2 linked regions of the Dinoroseobacter shibae DFL 12 = DSM 16493 genome follow. The protein of the gene in region 1 interacts with the protein of each later gene in a pairwise test. Links are inferred from orthologs where the notes say so. Each region holds a gene or a part of one and is shown on either strand. Other genes may lie near its edges.

The links. The genes of interacting proteins can lie anywhere in the genome.
Region 2: the proteins of rlmB (region 1) and tsaE interact in binary tests that used the Escherichia coli proteins (3 or more experiments, as listed by UniProt). The link is inferred for Dinoroseobacter shibae DFL 12 = DSM 16493 from one-to-one orthologs.

What each region holds. Positions count from the first base shown.
Region 1 is NC_009952.1:2,736,956-2,741,628, forward strand. The notes cover bases 855-3,681. They hold rlmB (23S rRNA (guanosine(2251)-2'-O)-methyltransferase RlmB), read left to right. Parts: upstream 855-1,785; coding sequence 1,786-2,577; downstream 2,578-3,681. Other genes in these bases: DSHI_RS13065 (GntR family transcriptional regulator), read right to left, coding at 855-1,429; DSHI_RS13075 (hypothetical protein), read left to right, coding at 2,621-2,953; DSHI_RS13080 (YHS domain-containing (seleno)protein), read left to right, coding at 3,060-3,515. In the rest of the region: DSHI_RS13060 (AbrB family transcriptional regulator), read right to left, coding at 1-791; more of DSHI_RS13065, read right to left, coding at 788-854; DSHI_RS13085 (CoA-binding protein), read left to right, coding at 3,786-4,271; DSHI_RS13090 (phosphoribosyl-ATP diphosphatase), read right to left, coding at 4,360-4,668; imidazole glycerol phosphate synthase subunit HisF, read right to left, coding at 4,665-4,673. UniProt on the Escherichia coli protein: Specifically methylates the ribose of guanosine 2251 in 23S rRNA.
Region 2 is NC_009952.1:3,613,391-3,618,104, forward strand. What follows is about bases 525-3,392. They hold tsaE (tRNA (adenosine(37)-N6)-threonylcarbamoyltransferase complex ATPase subunit type 1 TsaE), read left to right. Parts: upstream 525-1,643; coding sequence 1,644-2,141; downstream 2,142-3,392. Other genes in these bases: DSHI_RS17385 (PAS-domain containing protein), read left to right, coding at 525-1,584; DSHI_RS17395 (aminoglycoside phosphotransferase family protein), read left to right, coding at 2,138-3,136; DSHI_RS17400 (nucleotidyltransferase family protein), read left to right, coding at 3,121-3,392. In the rest of the region: sensor histidine kinase RegB, read left to right, coding at 1-225; more of DSHI_RS17385, read left to right, coding at 280-524; more of DSHI_RS17400, read left to right, coding at 3,393-3,804; double-strand break repair protein AddB, read left to right, coding at 3,801-4,714. UniProt on the Escherichia coli protein: Required for the formation of a threonylcarbamoyl group on adenosine at position 37 (t(6)A37) in tRNAs that read codons beginning with adenine.

The DNA.
Region 1 (4,673 bases):
CCGCAAAACCCCAGACCCGCGGCAAGATCGCGTCGGATCTCGCCCCAGGTGATGCCCACGTATTTGCAGCCGATGGTCACGCCGATGAAGAACTGCGCGGCCCATATCGCCTCCGCCGGCGGGCGGTTCTCCAGAAGTCCGGACATGGCCGCAGCCCCGGTCACGATCATCGGCCCGAGGATGGCCGCGCCGAACAGCCCGATCCGACGCGCGCCCCACCAGCCGACAATCGCGCACAGCCCCATCAAACCCATCTCGTGAACCGGCACGACACCGAGAGACGCACCCGGCGGATTGCCCAGATCCGCCCCCCACACCCCCTTGAGCAAAAAGGGCAATGCCACGACGATCACCGTCACCCGCGTCGCATGGATCAGAGACAGGGTCCGCACATTGCCCCCCGCCTCCTCCCCGAAAAGGAGCATGTCCTGCAACCCGCCCGGCATGGCCGAGTAATAGGCCGTGGCCGGATCATACCCCCACAGCCTGCGGAAATAAGGTACCCCCACCAGTCCGATCGCAACAACCATCACCGGAACCAGCATCAGGGTCGGCCACATGGCGGGAAAGGTCGCCAGGACCGGCGGCGTCAGCGTGGCCCCGACCGCCACGCCAAGGACCATGCGCGTCGCCTCGTTGATCGGCTTGAGGCTGCGCATGGGCACGCCCAGCATCGCCGCCGTCAGACAGGCGAAGATCGGCCCCAGAAGCCAGGGCAGCGGCAGGTCCAGCCATTGAAACAGCCCGACGCCCGCAAGCGCGACCGCGAAGGCGGTGAAAATGCCGATCATGCGTCCCACGCCCGCAATCGGTGCCGCAGGGAGGTCTGCAAATGTGTCTCCGCCGCGGCGCTGGCCGCGTCCGAATCGCGCGCCCGCAGGGCCGCGACGATATCGGTATGCTGGGCGGTGACCTGGTCGATCCGGGCCTGGTCGGTGAAGGTGGTCGGCCCCAGCAGGATCAACGAGTTGTTGAGCGCCCGCGCCGCATCCATCAGGAACCGATTGCGGCCCGCATGATAGAGCCCGAGATGAAACCGCTGATTGATCTCCGCTGCCCTGGCCGGGTGCGTCCGCTCGGCCCTGATCGCCTCATTGAGGTCTGATAGCGCGTCGAACTCCGCTTCCGCACCGTGCTTGGCCGCCATGGCCGCGGCCGTGCGCTCCAGGACGACGCGCATCTCGTAAAGCTCCACGATCTCACGCTGGGAGAGCTTGCGAATGACCGCGCCCACCCGTGGCCGATGCTCCACCACCCCCTCGGCCTCCAGCCGCCGCAGGGCCTCTCGCACCGGCGTGCGCGACAGGCGCAATCGCTCGGCCACGGATTCCTCGCGCAACCTGTCCCCCGGGCGGAACTCGCCGGAGTGAATGGCATCGAGCAGCGCGCCATAAGCGGCCTCGCCGCTGGATTTCGACGATTCTTTCAAGAAGAGCCTCTTGTATCCGAAAGGATACAATGCACCTAGCACCAGCCGGGCACTCAGGTCAAACGCCCGAACACGGCGTCTCGCGAGCCGGATGAACGGCCCCGTCCCCGCCCCAACCCGGGCAGGTTCTCTGGAATGGTCTGGAAGAGAGAAGTGGTGGGCGACCCTGGAATCGAACCAGGCGTGCGTCTCCGCGAGGGAGTTACAGTCCCCTGCCACACCTTGCGGCCTGTCGCCCAACTGGCGCGCTGCTTAAGCCCTTGTGCCGGGGGCGTCAACGGCAAAAACCGCCCCGTTGACCCGTGCGGGGCGGTCCTCTATGCCCGACGCTTCGAAACCGCGTGTGATGACAGGCAATGGCTGGCAAGAAACCGACCTGGGTGATCGACAAGGAACGCGCCAAACGGGCGGCGGCGGCCCAGACCGTCTGGCTCTTTGGCCTGCACGCGGTGCGCGATGCGCTGGAAAACCCCGCGCGCACGAAACTGCGGCTGGTGGTGACGCGCAACGCCGCCGACAAGCTGGCCGAGGCCATCGCCGGGGCCGGGATCGCACCGGAGATTGCCGACCCGCGCCGGTTTCCCGCGCCGCTCGACCCCGGCTCGGTCCACCAGGGCGCCGCGCTGGAGGTCAAGCCGCTCGCCTGGGGTCCGCTGGCCGAGACGGTCCTCACCGGCCCGGCGGACCGCCCGCCGCTGGTGGTGCTGCTGGACCGGGTGACCGATCCCCACAATGTGGGCGCGATCCTGCGCTCGGCGGAGGTGTTCGGGGCCGCGGCCGTGATCTCCACCGCCCGGTCCGCCGCACCCGAAACCGGCGCGCTGGCCAAGACCGCCTCCGGCGCGCTCGAACGCCAACCCTATTTGCGGGTGCGCAACCTGGCCGAGACCATGGAAGAGCTGCGCGCCATGGGCTTCGTGCTCCTAGGGCTCGATGGCACCGCCGAGGACACCATCGGCACGGCCCTGCGCGACCTCACAGACCGTCCCATCGCCCTGGTGTTGGGTGCCGAGGGACCGGGCCTGCGGGACAAGACTAAGGAAACCTGCAACCGGCTGGTGAAAATTCCCTTCGCCCGCGACTTCGGATCGCTCAATGTCTCGAACGCGGCGGCGGTCGCACTTTATGCTTGCCGGGGCGAGGGATGACACGCGCCCGCCCGGCCCCTATCTAGGGGTCAAGGAGATCCAGATGCCCGAGCATACGAAACTAGCCACCTGTTCCTATTGCAGCGCCCGGACCATGCTGGTGCCGTCCGCGCGGGACGGGCATGAGCTGGCCTGCGGCTCCTGCGGCGCGCCCCTGCACGAGATGAAATGGCTCAAAGCGCCCAGCGGGACCAAGCCTGCCAAGCGCAAGAAGGCCACGGGCTATATCCCCGGCGTGCACGGCCCGGAACACGGCGCGCGCCCGCAGTCCGCCCGCATGGGTCCGGACCCGCGTCGGCGCAAGAAACGCAAGAAGCCCCTGTGGAAGCGTGCCCTTTCCGAAGCCGTGGATGTGATCGAAGACATTTTCGACTGAAACAATTCTCACGGGGGCGCCGCGCCGTTTCACATGGAAGTCAGACGGGTTGCGCAGGCGATCACCCGAGGCCACCTCGGCGTCATAACCTCGGAAGGATCGCCCCATGCTCACCAAACGCCAGTTCCTGATCGGCACCGCCACCGCGCTCGCCACAGCCCCCCTTGCGGCCCCTGCCCTGGCCGCTGAACCGCCGGTATTCTCGGACCGCGGTGCTGCCATCCGCGGCTATGACCCGGTGGCCTACTTCACCCTGGGCGAACCCACCGAAGGAAGCGACGCCTTCACCCATGACTGGAACGGCGTGACCTGGCGCTTTGCGTCCGACGCGCATCGCGCAGCCTTCGCCGCCGACCCTGTGGCCTACGCCCCGCAATTTGGCGGCTACTGCGCCTGGGCTGTGGCCGAGGGCTATACCGCCTCCACCATCCCGGAAGCCTGGCGCATCGTCGATGGCAAGCTCTACATGAACTTCTCCAGACGCGTGCAGCGCCGCTGGGAAAGGGACATTCCCGGCAATATCGCCCGCGGAAACGCCAACTGGCCGCAGGTTCTCGCCTGATCGCGCACCCAAGAGCGGCCGATGGCGCTCAGGACACAGGCCTCATCACAGAATCGTGAAGAATACCTTTCAATCCGACAACGCGTTCCTACGTATTCCTGAGGAAGGCGGGCTCGGAACTCCCGCGCTTCATTCACTGTCCCTCGTTCCGTTACTTTACGCCCGGCCCTCTCGGCACGGGCGTTTTTTTTGGCGAAACGCGCATGGCCAACCTGCGCCCGCGCAGGATCCCGACTTCCCGCGCGGCCCGCATGACGCTAGGCTCGCACCATGATCCACGACCCCATAACACCGCCGAGCGACGACGATTTCCGCCGCATCCTGACCCGGACCCGCACCGTGGCCTGCGTCGGCGTATCGATGAACACCGTGCGGCCCTCCTACTACGTCGCACGCTACCTGTCGTTAAAGGGCAAGACCGTCATTCCCGTGAACCCCGGCCACGCGGGCAAGACCCTCTTCGGCCAGACCGTGCGCGCCTCTCTTGCGGATATTCCCGAGCCCGTGGACATGCTCGACATCTTCCGCCGCTCCGAAGCCGTGCCGGAGGTGGTGGACGCGGCACTGGAGGCGCTGCCGGGGCTGAAGGTGATCTGGATGCAGATCGGTGTGACCCACCCGGAAGCCGCCGCCAAGGCCCGCGCCGCCGGGATCGAGGTCATCCAGGACAGATGCCCCAAGATCGAGTACCAACGCCTCTTCGGCGAGTTGCGGATGGGCGGATTCAACACCGGCGTGATCAGCTCGAAACTCTGAGACCCCGGCGGGCGCTCGCCTGTCCGTTGCAATGGAGAGGGGCCAAGGATTTTGGAAAATCCTTAAGCGGCTTGGAAGCCGCTTGGCCCTAGCGGCTGGCTTTTTCGCTGATCCCCGAGATGCCTTCGCGCCGCTCCAGCTCCGCCAGCACCTCCGCCAGCGCCACATCGCGCGCCGCCAGCATCACCAGCAGGTGATAGAGCACATCCGCCGCCTCGGAGGTCAGCTTCGCCCGGTCGCCCTTCACCGCCTCGATGATCGCCTCGACCGCCTCTTCCCCGAATTTCTCGGCGCATTTCTCCGGCCCCTTGGCCAGCAGCTTCGCGGTCCAGGAACTGTCCGGATCGGCCCCCTTCCGGGCCGCGATCGTCGCCTCCAGTCGCGCCAGCACGCTCATGACAA
Region 2 (4,714 bases), 880 kb from region 1 along the record:
GGATACGAGGGCATGGGCCTGGGCCTGTTCATCGCCAAGACGCTGCTGGAACGCACCGGGGCCGAGCTCAGCTTCGCCAATGGCTCCGACCCGTTCCTGCCCCGCGAAGAACGTCCGGTCCGCGGGGGCGCGATTGTCGAGGCCATCTGGCCACGGGAGCAGATCGCCCTGCCCGATCTCGAAGAAAGCCAGCCACTCGGATTGAACCAACCCATCCAGGTTTAAGCGGGTATTAACCTTTCCCGGCCAATTTGAGAAAAAACATAAGCAGATTGTGCAATGGCTGGCATGGACTTCACGCTCTTGGCGACGCTTCTCGCGGTTGCGTTTCTGACCGCGGCACTGGCGCTGTATGCGCTCAACACACTTTCAAACCGGGACTTTGCCCAAGGGCCCGGTCCTACACTGCCCGTCCGGACCGATCTCGACGGGCCAAGCGCAGACCAGATCACAGCCCAGCGCCGAGAACTCGCGCAGCTGCGCGCCACGGTCGAACACATTCCCCTGATCCTTTGGCGGCAGGACAACGATGGCGCCCTGACCTGGGCCAACAAACCCTATATCGACCTGACCGAGAAGCTCCATCCGGACCGCGCGGGGCGCTGGCCCATGCCCCACCTGTTCAAACAGAAATCCCTCGCCCATCCGGACACCCCTGGACACCGCCGAATCTCCATCGACATGGAGGATGGCGAGAAGCGCTGGTTCGAGGTGCAGGGCTTCCGCGTTCAGGACGAAATTCTCTATTCTGCCACGCCGATCGACATGACCGTGAAGGCCGAGGTTTCACTCCGCAACTTCGTCCAGACCCTGACCAGCACCTTTGCCCATCTGCAGGTGGGGCTCGCAATCTTCGACAAACGGCGCCAGCTGGTGCTGTTCAACCCGGCACTTACCGACCTGACCACCCTTGAGCCCGAATGGCTCAGCGCGCGGCCGGGACTGTCCGAAGTGCTCGACCGGCTGCGCGACAAGAACATGCTGCCCGAACCGAAGGACTACAAGGAATGGCGCAACCGGCTTACCGGGCTGGAAAAGGCCGCCTCTTCCGGCACGTTCGAGGAAACCTGGGCGTTGCCCACGGGTCAGAACTACCGCATTCTCGGCCGCCCCCATCACGACGGCGGAATCGCCCTGACCTTCGAGGATATTTCCTCGGAAGTCTCCCTCACACGGCGATTCCGTTCCGAGATCGAGCTGGGGCAGACCGCGCTCGACACGCTGGAAGAGGCAATCGCGGTGTTCTCGGAAAACGGCACGCTTGTGCTGTCAAACAAGGCCTATTCCGAGCTTTGGGATGTCTCCGAGAATGACGGACTGATGCCGGTAAGTATCGTGGATGCCACGCGCCATTGGCAGCAATCGTGCCAACCCAACCCGATCTGGGGTGACATTCGCGACTTCGCCACCACAAGCCAGGGCCGCGCCGATTGGGAAGATTACGCCCGTCTTCAAGATGGCGGCACGATCCTGCGCTGCCGGGTGGCGCCGCTCGCCCAGGGCATGACCCTGGTAGGGTTCAAGACCCTCGAAGCCGTGCCGGAGTTCCAGCCCGCCAAGACCGAGATCGCCCAAACCGCGTGACCCCCGGGCCCTGCGGCGCAAAGGCTTGCGAGCCTTGCATCATCCGGTACAACGGAGCCATGGAACCCGAAGCCCTCGCCCGACTGACCCTGACCAGCGAAGACAGTCTGCGCGCCTTCGGAGCCTGTCTCGCGCCGGTCTTGCAACCGGGCGATGCACTTCTGCTTGTCGGGGAGATCGGCGCCGGCAAAACTGTGCTTAGCCGCGCCATCATCCAGACACGCCTTGCCGCTATCGGTGTTATGGAGGACGTACCCTCTCCCACGTTCACGCTTGTGCAGACCTATGCCCTTGGGAACGTGGACCTGTGGCATTGTGACCTCTACCGCCTCACGGACCCCGAAGAGGTCGTAGCGCTCGGGCTGGAAGAAGCTTTCCGTGATGCAATCACTCTCATTGAGTGGCCGGATCGATTGGGCGACGAGATACCGCCGAATGCGCTGGTGATCGACCTGCGCATCCCGGATGCGACCCCGTTGCAACGCGACATGACCCTCACCGCCTTCGGAGCAGAATGGTCACGTCGCATCAACCCCTGCCTGGATCTGGCCGCATGAGGCGGCAGGCGGAAAAGGACCGCTTCCTAGCGCAGATCGGCTGGGCGCAGGCAACGGTGACGCCACTGGCGGGCGATGCGTCTCTGCGCAGTTATGACCGGGTGGAGACACACGGCAAACGCGCGGTTCTGATGAATGCGCCACCGGACCACGGTGAAAGCACAGATCCGTTCCTGCGGATCGCCCGGCACCTGTCGGTTATCGGCCTGCACCCGCCCGCTATCCTAGGCGAAGATCGCTCCATGGGATTTCTCTTGCTGGAGGATCTCGGGGACAGGCTCTTTGCAAGGGAATTCGAGCGCGATCCAGACCTGCAACACCTCTGTTATACCGAGGCATTACGAGCCCTGAAAACACTCCACGACCACCCCGCCCCCGAGCTTCCGGGCTATGGGCGGGCCGAGATGGCGCAGGCGGCGGGCCTCGCTGCAACCTGGTATGCGGGCGATCCTGACGCCGCAGTCAGGCTTCGTAAGGTAATGGAAGAGGCGCTCGCGACGCTGGACTGGTCACGCCACGTGCCTGTGCTGCGCGACTATCATGCCGAAAACCTGATCTGGTGCCCGGAAGAGACCGGCCTGCGTCGCGTGGGGCTTCTGGATTTCCAGGACGCGGGCCTCGGCCACCCTGTCTATGACGCGGCCTCCCTTCTCCAAGACGCACGCCGTGACCTCGATCCCGATCTGGTGGCCCGGCTGAGCGCGGATTGCTGGTCCTGGTTCGCCGCGGATCGCGCCGCGTTCACACAGGCCTTCGCGGTTCTGGGCGCCCAGCGCGCCTTGCGCATCCTCGGCGTGTTCGCGCGGCTGTCGCTGCATTTCGACAAGCCGCGATACGTGGACCTGATCCCCCGCGTCTGGGGGCAGTTGCAGGGTAACCTCGACCACCCGGCCCTGCGCAGGCTCGCGGATACGACCCACGCGATTTTGCCCGAGCCATCCACAGCCCATTTGGACGATCTCAAGGCACGGGCGGGTTCATGCCCAGCGCTGTGATGGTGTTCGCCGCCGGGCGCGGCACCCGAATGGCGCCCCTGACCGATAAGCGGCCCAAACCACTGATCGAAGTCTCAGGAAAGCCCTTGCTCGACCACGCCCTCGCGCTCGCCGAGGCGGCAGAAATCCCCCGCAAGGTAGTGAACATTCACCATCTGGGCGACCAGATCGCAGCCCATCTCGCCGACCGCCCGGGTATCCGCATCAGTGACGAGCGTACCGCGCTACTTGAAACCGGCGGCGGACTGCGCAAGGCATTGCCCCTCCTCGGCGAAGGCCCGGTCTTCACCCTGAATTCCGACGCGGTCTGGACCGACCACAGTGCGCTAAGGCAGCTCAGTGCCGCCTGGCGCCCGCAAGATATGGCCGCGCTTCTGCTGCTGCTGCCACGCGCCCGCGCCCACGGCTATACCGGGCCAGGCAATTTTGCCCTCGGCCCCGAAGGGCGCCTGAGCCGTGGAGGACCTTGGGTTTATTCCGGCGCGCAAATCATCGATCCCGCAGGTCTGTCTGACATCAAGCAAAAGGCATTCTCCCTCAACCTGCTCTGGGACAAGTACGCCGTGGAGGGCCGCTTGTACGGTGCGGTTTATTCCGGTCACTGGGCGGATGTCGGCACGCCCATGGGCATCGAGACCGCCGAAATCCTGTTGAAGACAAACACATGATCCAACTTTTCCCCGCCCAGGACAGCCCCCGTGTGTTCGGTGTACCCATCGGACTCGATTTCCCGGCAGAGACTGTGGCCGGACTGCTCGAACGGCTCGGGTCGCAGCCACCCCATGCCCTTGCTCAGGTGGAAATCCTTGTCAACACGGGACGAATGCAGCGACGGCTGCAAGAGGTGCTGAGCGATCGCGGGCGCGCGGGCTTCTTGCCGAAGATCCGGCTGATCACCGACCTCGGGACCGAAGCCGGGACCGACCCGGCCCCGGCGACCCTTTCGCCGCTGCGGCGTATGCTTGATCTGCGCAGGCTGGTGCTGGGCCTACTGGAAACGACACCGGACCTGGCCCCCCGGAGCGCGGCACTCGACCTGACCATCAGTCTCGTCAGCCTTCTGGAAGAGTGCGAGGGCGAGGGAGTATCCCTCGAGCAATTGGCCGCGCTTGATGTCGAGGACCTGTCGGCTCATTGGCAGCGGGCGCTTGCGTTCATCTCCATCATCGGGCCCTTCCTCAAGGATAGCGGCGGCGCCGTCGGACCGGAGGGACGGCAACGGGCAGCGGTCCTCCGCAAGATCGCTCAGTGGCAGGATACCCCGCCCCGGCATCCGATCCTGATCGCCGGGTCCACCGGATCGCGGGGCACCACGGCCCTGTTGATGACGGCGGTGGCCCGTCTGCCCCAAGGCGCGCTGCTTTTGCCCGGGTTCGACACGGATCAGCCCCCAAAGGTCTGGGCAGAGATGAGCGATGCGCTGATCGGCGAAGATCATCCGCAGTTCCGCTTCGCCCGCCTTTTGCAGGCGCTCGATCTTGACCCCGCAAGTCTGCCCCTTTGGACCGATACCGCGCCTCCCGCACCAGGACGCAATCGCCTCGTCTCCCTCGCGCTGCGGCCTGCACCCGTCACAGA